4 regions of the Paenibacillus sp. Marseille-Q9583 genome follow, and region 3 is predicted to be linked to each of the others. Evidence: riboswitches for the same ligand, from Rfam matches in the RefSeq annotation. Region 3 holds a riboswitch; each other region holds the start of a gene.

Region 1 (2,204 bases), on a different contig from region 3:
ATGTTTTCCTCTGTAGCAAATCCAGTATATTGGGATAGATCAGATTTAGTATCAAGTGATAACAGCATTTTCATTTTTTCTCCGTCAGTTACAACACCGTTCAAATTCATTGTTACTCCTGAACTGGAAGCTTGAAGATTATACTGTTGACCGATGCCGTTATTTAATGCATTGTTCACACTCCGACCACCAATTTTATCCCAATTAATCGTCATACTAGCGAATACAGGAATGGCCACAAGAAAGAGGCAAGAGAAGACGATGCTGATTGGAACAACCTTTTTATTAGACCTAGGAGTATTCTGGGACGCATTCAGATTTCTTTGACGTTTATAGGCTTCTTGTTCTATGGCAGTCCACATCAAATCATAATCCGGTCGGGGAATATGTTTATCTTTTTCAATATACAGACTCATTACTACTCAGCTCCTTTAGTTGGGTTCCACCCATACTATTTAGTATTTTAAGTCACTTATTCAGTCTGGATTTTACAGTTCCTTCGGGTATGCTCATAACTTTAGAGATCTCGGGTACAGTCAATTCGTTGATAAAACGAAGGACTACTACCATTCTGATTTTGTCGGGAAGCTGACTGTATAACCCTTGTAATTCTTTTTTAGTTTCCTGTCGATCCAAACGTTTTTCTACAGGGTTTGATTCCTCAGACCTGGATAGTAAATAATTACGTACTTCTTTCATCCACCCCGTTTTACGCCTCTTAATCACACTGTTGCACTCATTCGAAGCAATTCTTAAAATCCAAGATTTCAAGTTTCTTACCCTAGACTTATCCGCTAAGATAACTTTTACAAATACCTCTTGGCAAATATCCTCCGCATCTGCCTGATTTTTCATTAAGTAGTAACAAAAATAATATACCTGTTCTTTATAGAGCTCGAAAATTTCTTGTTCACTCATTTTGCTGCACCCCCTGTCTTGCTGTTCTCATTAATAAGACTTATAAGCGTATGTAATCGTTCATTTTTCATTTTGATTATAGTATTTCTTCTGAGTATCATAGCGAATTTGAATGGAAGATAAGTCGTTTACAGGTAATTATAACCATGGTAAAATTAGCGGTGGGACAGGCGTCCGTAAGCTAATTAAAACTAATTGAATGTCCGCGTTAAAGGTAAAATCATCGAAAGATGATGACACAAAGCCATGGGTCTAAAGCCTTTTCTACAGAAGGAAATGATCGCCAGGCCGCCATAGGGATGTCTTATGAAGCATAAAGGATAGCTCTAAGAATATGTAATCAATTTTGAGCTCTTTTATTATTTCGACCTATACGGCGTTACATTATCGCAAGGGGCCGAAAGGGGAAGTACATGAACAGTTTTTTCAAAACAATAGGCACTAGTTTGGCAGTAGGTGCTTTATTGCTGTCCGGAACGATCGGATGGATGTCTAATCCTGAAGTCGTGTCTGCAGCTACCACAACAGCAGTAACCGCGGATCAAATGATTAGCAAAGTAACGGCAGCCTCTAAAGCAATAAAGAATTTTCACTTAGATGTGATCAAAAAACAGGATATTCAGAGCGGTGGGGTACGTATCAGCAACACTAACACACTGAAGCTGGATATTAATCGACTGCCGAATTTTGCTGCAGCTGGCACCGTTGATAGTAGTCTTTTAGAAACATCGTACAGTCTATATGCCAATGACAAGGAGTTTTACTATCTTGTAGACGGAAGTGAACTGATCGATGAATCTGAAGATGAAGGTTACGACGATGACGGTGAGCCAATCGATCCTGATGCGCAGTATTGGATTGGACTGGAGAAGATGGAGTGGGATTCTTTTTACTCCAAAGGTCAATACGATCCTGTTTCCATGCTTGATTCGGTAAAGAATTATAAAAAATCTATGAAAGTCAGCACTGCCGGTGCTCAGACCGTCCTGCAGTTCACGGTAACCGATCCGACAGCAGCTAAGGGAATAATCAAACTCTATGACCAGGAGAACCTCTGGGATGGTGAGACAGTTCAACCCAAAAGCGTAACGTGGAAATTATTCGTCAATACTAAGACCTGGCAGACGGAAAAGCTGACAGTCGATCTGAGTTATGTGCTGATAAGTGATGGAGAAAAGGATACATACAACACGAAAATCGAAGCTAAGTATTCCAAGAATAACAAAGGTACAACCATTGTTAAGCCCGCCGAACTAGAATAATAAGGTCGATTTCATATGGAGCAA
Region 2 (2,204 bases), on a different contig from region 3:
TTGCTGTAGTCGCACAGGAGGTTCGTAAACTTGCCGAGGAATCAACAGCTTCAACGAAGGAAGTCTTTGGCTTAGTTCGGAGCATCGAAACTGATATCAAACAAGCGATTGACAATATCGCTATCAACGAAGAAGTCGTACAGGTACAGAATGAGATGATCACTCAATCTGCTCATATCTTTGCTCAAATTGTGCAAAGTGTGCAGTATATTACCGAGCAAATCTCTTCCTTCTCTGCTGAAAGTGATCTGATGTTAGAAAGTGCCTTGAAAATCTCAAGTGCAATAGAGAATATCTCTGCAATCACACAGCAAACCGCTGCCGGCACCGAGGAAGTATCCGCCGCTATGAATGAACAAATTAATGCCCTGCAGTCCGTCGCTGAAGAAACGGAGAAAATGACACAGGCTGTATTTAATCTACAGAAGACTATCCATATTTTCAAGTTTTAAGTCATTTGCAAATCATATAAACAAGTCCAAAAACTCCTTCTAAGTTTTGACTTAGGGGGAGTTTTTTTATATCTATTATTTCATAGGTTGGACAAGACTTTCGTCAAAATTCGAGTTAATTTGCGAAAATATATTGACAAAGGTTCTCTAGGAATATATTGTAAAGGAAAATTCTTCTTATAAATTTTAAAATTAATATTGGCAAAATCTTCGAAAGAGGATGACGCAAAACCATGGATCTACAGCCTCATTTATATCAGAGGCCATGACTGCCAGGTTGCAGAAAACCAAGACGACTGAACAATTGTTCAGTCTCTATGGCGATTTATGCCACCAACCTGTGCCCTAATTCAGAGCACAGGTTTTCTAATGTTTGATTTTAAAATAACAATCAACTTGTGAGGTGTATTTTTTGAAGACAGTCGCAGATTACATGTCGGAAGCACTACGGAACCTAGGTGTTACCCATTCCTTTGGTATTATCGGGAAATCCATTTGTCCTATTGTTCTTAAAATGGTAGATTACGGTATTGAATTTATTCCTGGGAGACATGAGTCCAGTTCCGGCTTCGAAGCAGCCGGGTATGCGCTTAAAACTGGAAAACTAGGTGTAGCTTTTGGTACTTCAGGTCCTGGTGGAACAAACCTATTAACTGCAGCAGCACATGCTAAGGCTAACAACCTACCTGTCCTATTTATTACTGGCCATCAATCTATTAAAGAGCTTGGAATTCCCCAATGTCAGGACTCTACCTCTTTTCTAGCTGATTTAGCTGATATGTTTAGACCTGCCACCTTATATAGCAAGCTTATTGAACGTGGAGATCACTTTAACACAATCTTTAATCATGCCATATCCATTGCCTTGAGCGGTAATCGTGGTCCAGTTCACCTTTGTATTCCCTTTGATGTACAAACGGAATTGCTAGAGGAATGTAATATTGTAATCCCTGAACGCGAATCACTGGTTAGCCATGCTAATATCGACCGAGTACTTGATGCTATAAATAACTCTAAGAATCCAATAATTATCGCGGGTAAAGGCGTTAACCGCTCTGGAGCACATAGTGAGCTAATTCAATTAGCGGAAACATTTAATATTCCTGTAGTTACATCTCCAGGTGGTAAAGGGGCTATAGCTTGGGATCATCCACTCTATCATGGTCCAATTGGAGTAGGCGGTTGTACCCATGGGGATGACTTGCTGAATCAAAGTGATCTATTTATCGTTCTTGGCTCACGTTTAAGTGATATGACTATTTGTAATCTTAAAAGGGAAAATCATCCTGCAACATTAATTCAGTTTGATAGCGATCCGACTTTTGTCGGAAAAATATTGTTCTCTAAAACGATTCCAGTGACTGGAGATCTACGCGACAATCTAGTTTACTATCTCAATAATATTGACACGAACAACATCACAAAACGCGAAGCACCGACAAATTCTGATTATACCGAAGAGCCTCCGATTTTACCAAACCTTTCACTTGCATCGGTCTTGAGTACGATGAGTGATTTGATTCCTTATAACAGCACAGTCTTTGTTGATGATGGTAGTCACGGTTTCCATGCTGCGAAATGGTACAAGGTTAAAAAACCGGGCAGTTTTGTTTTCGATGCTTACTTTGCTTGCATGGGTAATTCCATTGGGATGGCGATTGGTGCAAAGGTTGCTGCTCCAGAAGAAACGATCTTCTGCATTACAGGAGATGGCTGCTTTATGATGCTAGGCGCAGAGATTAACGCTGCTGT
Region 3 (2,204 bases):
CCGTCATGCGCAGCAGCGCGTACGATTTCATCCAGCATCGGTACGAGAGCGTCATTGCCTTCCAAACTGAAACGCTTCTGACCCACAAAGGTTTTGTGGAGGAAGGTTTCGAATTGCTCTACTTGGATCAGGCGGTTTAGCAGCTCTTTACGTTCTGCATTATTTAAAGGCGCTGGTGAGCTTGTGGATTCTGCCTGTCTGTTCAACCATTTCAGTTCTTGTTCTTCATGCACATGCCCGAATTCATAGGCGATTGTCTTGGTGTAAGCCTGACGCATACGCTGAACTGCATCCCATCCGGTATGCACATCATTCGGCGCATTCTCCCAAATGAGCGTGGCAGGTAGTGCGATCAGATCCTCACGAGTCAGCTCATAGGTCTCGAGTTCAAGATATTTAGCCATGGGATTGTGATCGCGCTCAAGCGGATCAATATCAGCGGCCATATGGCCATATATACGAATATTAGCGATTAGCTTGGAAGCTCTTACTGCCTTTCTAAGCCATTCGGTGTCTCCCGAAATGCGAGGCTGTGGAGCCGGTTCGCTATCCGGTGTTAGGGGTGGGGGACCCGAATTTGTAAAAAGCTCGCGATAATTATTCTCTACGGTGGAAGGATCTTTCACAAACTGTTCATATCTTTCTTGAATGTAGCCTAAATTGGGTCCGTAATACTTACTCCAAATGGATTCGTTATAGGGCTCTTTGGCTGCCATGAATACATCCTCCTTAACGGATGAACTCCATACGTGACATTTTGTGTCAACGCTTACTGGAGCTGTGATGATTGCGGTTTCATTTCTCATCTTATTGTGCTACTTTCCACACGTGTAATCAATTCATTCTTTCGTCCAATACGTTCGCAAAATGGTATGGGTTAGCTTGTTCTAATGAAAAGAACGCTGTTTCTTCTCATTACCCATTCCTAAGGCCCACTAAAATGATTCTAATATCCTTATTTTTAACTAATAGGGAAGGAAGTATTATTATATTGGCTTAATTAATTTTATGAATGGGACGAGTATCGTGTTAATAGGACAAGATATCGCACAAAAGCGCTTCTATTTTTTGTTTTTTAATGGAAAAACTAATCAGAAATCGACACACTTTTCCACTTTAGTATAGTATAATGTTATTGCAGTTAGCGATTTTCATATATTTCAAAGTAGATCCTTTCGCGTAAAGGGTCCAGTAAAAGGTAAACCTGCCGAAAGGCAGGGGCACAAAGTCGCGGGTCTAAGGTAGAAATACTATGACAGCCGGATTGCCTGGGGACGTAAAATCTTAGGAGGAGATTTTTTGGACAAGTCCAACCAGGGAAGCAACAGAGAACAGCAGGTCATTGATCTAGACGTTGAGTGGGTACATTTATTATTAGCAGCTAAGAAGGCTGGCATAAAGGCAGATGAAATTCGTCGATTCTTTCATGAGAAGACAGTGCAAGCCGTGCAGTAATACATTTAGTGCGTTATATTTTGAAAAGGGGCCCAGCGATAACTCGCTGGGCCCCTTTTCGGTATAAAGCAAAATGTAAGTTTCACAACGAATATGATCATTGATTCTGCTAGAATTCAAACGCCTCCGCAGTCCATGTTAGGAGGGTGAAGGCGCTTATGTTTAATAGTATGAGTAGAAGAGGATCTTATCAGGTCAGGTGGAATATTAATCCTTCTGATCAAGGCGCCATTTCTGGTAGTCCAGAAACTCCTTGAATTCGCGTTTGCTTATGCCTGAGGCCATAGCTTCCTGCACCAATCGGAACCATTCCGAATCTAAAGGTGACTCCTCAGCATCATTAGGTTCTCCATAGAGCAAAGCGTGGATGGATACCTGAAGCGCATCGGCGATCTTTTCGATAAACTGGATTGAAGGATTGGATTGGATGTTTCTCTCCACATTGCTAAGATACGACTTAGCAACATCCGCTCTGTCCGCAAGCTCAGATAGGGAGAATCCCTTTTCTAGGCGGAGATGCTGGATACGTTGGCCCATATTTTGTGGCACTATGCTGACGCCCCTCCGTAATTTTTGTTATTAGTATAGCAAATATCAATAAATTCGACAAAGTTTATTGTAAAAAGAAGAGCAGCATCTACTTATCCGCTTTCCGGAATAAGAATCTGCTGCTCTTCGAATGGAAGACTTATTAGATTATTTAGCGGATCCAGCAGTTTGCTTACCTACGAAATCCCAAGTCAGTGTTA
Region 4 (2,204 bases), on a different contig from region 3:
ATGGATAAAGGGGTATGAATATGATTTTGGTGACTATAGTGAAGGACGTTTTGCTTGAAAGCTTGAGGATGTTCTTCCGCTGAGTTTTCCTATCCCGGCTAAAGGTAGATTAAGCTTGTGGGAGCATCCAGATCTAGCCTAAGCGACGAATTGAAGTTTTTAATGTAATTTTCATGTGACCATCATCTTATTTTCAGGTTCAAGGTATATATTGAAGACACCAAACACCCCCCAGTGTTTTGTGGTATAAATCTCTCGGGTCTTGCCAACTCCCATGGTAAGGCCTATTTTTTTGTTCGCTAATTAAATGGGGGAGGGGGGCAGCTTCTTCGCTACTTCACTTAATCTGATACTGCTCTTCATAGCTCTTAAAAGATGAAATATCCAGACCGAGATATCTGCGCATATGAATGGCAGCTTGGGCAGCGACAATGTCGTTTAACAGCAGCATTCGTTCATGGTATCCACGACATATAAATTTGGCCTCTATCCCCGTGTTAAGTCTGTTCTGCTCATAAACCTTGATTCCCCTTTTTCTCATCTCTGAACGAACATCTCTTAGATCTGTTGTAGCAACTGCTGCGGCTGTTTCAAGAACCTCCAAATAGGGGGTGGGTGTTCGTAAATGTGCAGATAGAATGGCGGAATCCCGTTCGAAAGCTGATAAAATCATCGGAAGCAATAAATAAGATTTCACCAGCATGTTGTCCCTGCTTTCAGCTCTATGCATAAATCTCATCACCTCTAATGGGAACGTATATTCGTATTCTACCCCGATATTCCAAAAATAATCAATGGTATTTCTAAACAGCTAGTCCAATGTGATTGAATTCACAACTAAATTAGAAAGAATAAAATATATTAAAATTGTAATAATAAAAAATAATGCTTCAGACTTATATAAAGGGAGAATTAGGATGAAAGAAGAAGGAAGTCTCCGCCGTGGAATGGTATTTGGTTTGATTCTAAGTATTCCATTATGGATATCGATATTAGGTTGGATAAAGTTACTTTAAAATTGAAGGAAAACCTTTGTGTGAAGCGCCTTTAGGCGCTTTTTTTGTGCTTGCTTACGCGTATGAATATCAAAAGGAATTGATTGACAATTGTGGGGATGGAGCGCTAAACTATTATTAGTTCAAAAGTATTAAAAGTCATAGACGATTATTTAATAGGATGCTTAAAATGCTAGTTCTAATCTGCAAGTCAATACATATATTATCATGATAATAGCAAACCGCCTGAAAGGGTGGGACGCAAAGTCCAGGAGTCTAAAGTGTCTTAAATGCGCTATGACCGTCCGACTGCCATGAGAAGGGAATTCCACTTCTTTTTTGGCGGTCTTTTTTTGTTGTTAGGTCCTTTAGAGTTTCTGGTAATTATTCTGATTAAATATAAATCATAGATTTAGGAGGTGTGCTTTTTGAAAAGAAGAATAAAACCGCTGCTTGCACTAGTATTAGCGGGGATATTGACGGTAGGTAGTGGGCTTTCCTCTTTGGGAGCCGGGACTGTTAATGCTAGTTCTACTACACTCGGGATTGCAGGAAACTACAATGTGTTTATCCTAGGGGATGTTACAACCTTTTCGGATACGGAGGGAAGGTTTGCTGCTGGAGGTAATGTTACTTTAACCAACTACAGCGTTGGTGATAGGCTAAGTGCTGCTGAGATCTCCTTCACTGACACACTTGTTGTTGGAGGGAATCTTACTTTCAACAATGGCTCTGTTTACGGGAATATCGTGCACGGGGGAAGTTTTGCAGGTAATGTAACGATTAATAGCGGAGGAACCAGAACTTCGGGAAATCCGATTGACTTTGTGGCCGTAGGCCAGTTTTTGAAGGATAAATCAGCTGAACTAGCAGCAATACAAGCCAATGGAACAACAAAGTATGAATATGGCGGTCTTACATTGACAGGCACAGACCCTGTGGTCAATGTTTTTAATGTTTTAGGAGATAACGTCTCTACTAATCACGGATTCACAATTAATGTTCCTTCCGGCTCTACTGCAATTATTAATATTGATGGTTCAAGCGTAAAAATGAAAAATTTCGCATTCCTACCTAATGGTGCATTGAACAGCAAGAAAATTTTGTTTAACTTTAGTCAAGCCACATATCTTGATATGGCAGGAATAAATGTAATGGGGAGTGTGCTTGCTCCCTACGCTGATGTAGATTTTATTAATGGTCAGGTTA

The links. Region 3 has a riboswitch for cyclic di-GMP ahead of ACWNM1_RS03605 (anti-repressor SinI family protein). Riboswitches for the same ligand answer to the same signal wherever they lie in the genome.
Region 1: it holds a riboswitch for cyclic di-GMP, as region 3 does, so the genes downstream of both, ACWNM1_RS08130 (DUF6612 family protein) here and ACWNM1_RS03605 (anti-repressor SinI family protein) in region 3, are expected to answer to the same signal.
Region 2: it holds a riboswitch for cyclic di-GMP, as region 3 does, so the genes downstream of both, ACWNM1_RS11215 (thiamine pyrophosphate-binding protein) here and ACWNM1_RS03605 (anti-repressor SinI family protein) in region 3, are expected to answer to the same signal.
Region 4: it holds a riboswitch for cyclic di-GMP, as region 3 does, so the genes downstream of both, ACWNM1_RS18335 (choice-of-anchor A family protein) here and ACWNM1_RS03605 (anti-repressor SinI family protein) in region 3, are expected to answer to the same signal.

What each region holds. Positions count from the first base shown of each region.
Region 1 is NZ_CDRJTB010000011.1:121,362-123,565, forward strand. It holds gene ACWNM1_RS08120 (DUF4179 domain-containing protein) at 1-416, opposite strand, end outside; gene ACWNM1_RS08125 (RNA polymerase sigma factor) at 469-918, opposite strand; cyclic di-GMP riboswitch class I at 1,122-1,214, shown strand; gene ACWNM1_RS08130 (DUF6612 family protein) at 1,332-2,180, shown strand.
Region 2 is NZ_CDRJTB010000018.1:71,550-73,753, forward strand. It holds gene ACWNM1_RS11210 (methyl-accepting chemotaxis protein) at 1-452, shown strand, start outside; cyclic di-GMP riboswitch class I at 643-737, shown strand; gene ACWNM1_RS11215 (thiamine pyrophosphate-binding protein) at 856-2,204, shown strand, end outside.
Region 3 is NZ_CDRJTB010000004.1:87,690-89,893, forward strand. It holds gene ACWNM1_RS03600 (2-oxoglutarate dehydrogenase E1 component) at 1-716, opposite strand, end outside; cyclic di-GMP riboswitch class I at 1,188-1,272, shown strand; gene ACWNM1_RS03605 (anti-repressor SinI family protein) at 1,300-1,455, shown strand; gene ACWNM1_RS03610 (helix-turn-helix domain-containing protein) at 1,663-1,992, opposite strand; gene ACWNM1_RS03615 (TasA family protein) at 2,152-2,204, opposite strand, start outside.
Region 4 is NZ_CDRJTB010000041.1:150-2,353, reverse strand. It holds gene ACWNM1_RS18340 (hypothetical protein) at 338-730, opposite strand; cyclic di-GMP riboswitch class I at 1,222-1,312, shown strand; partial or broken gene ACWNM1_RS18335 (choice-of-anchor A family protein) at 1,424-2,204, shown strand, end outside.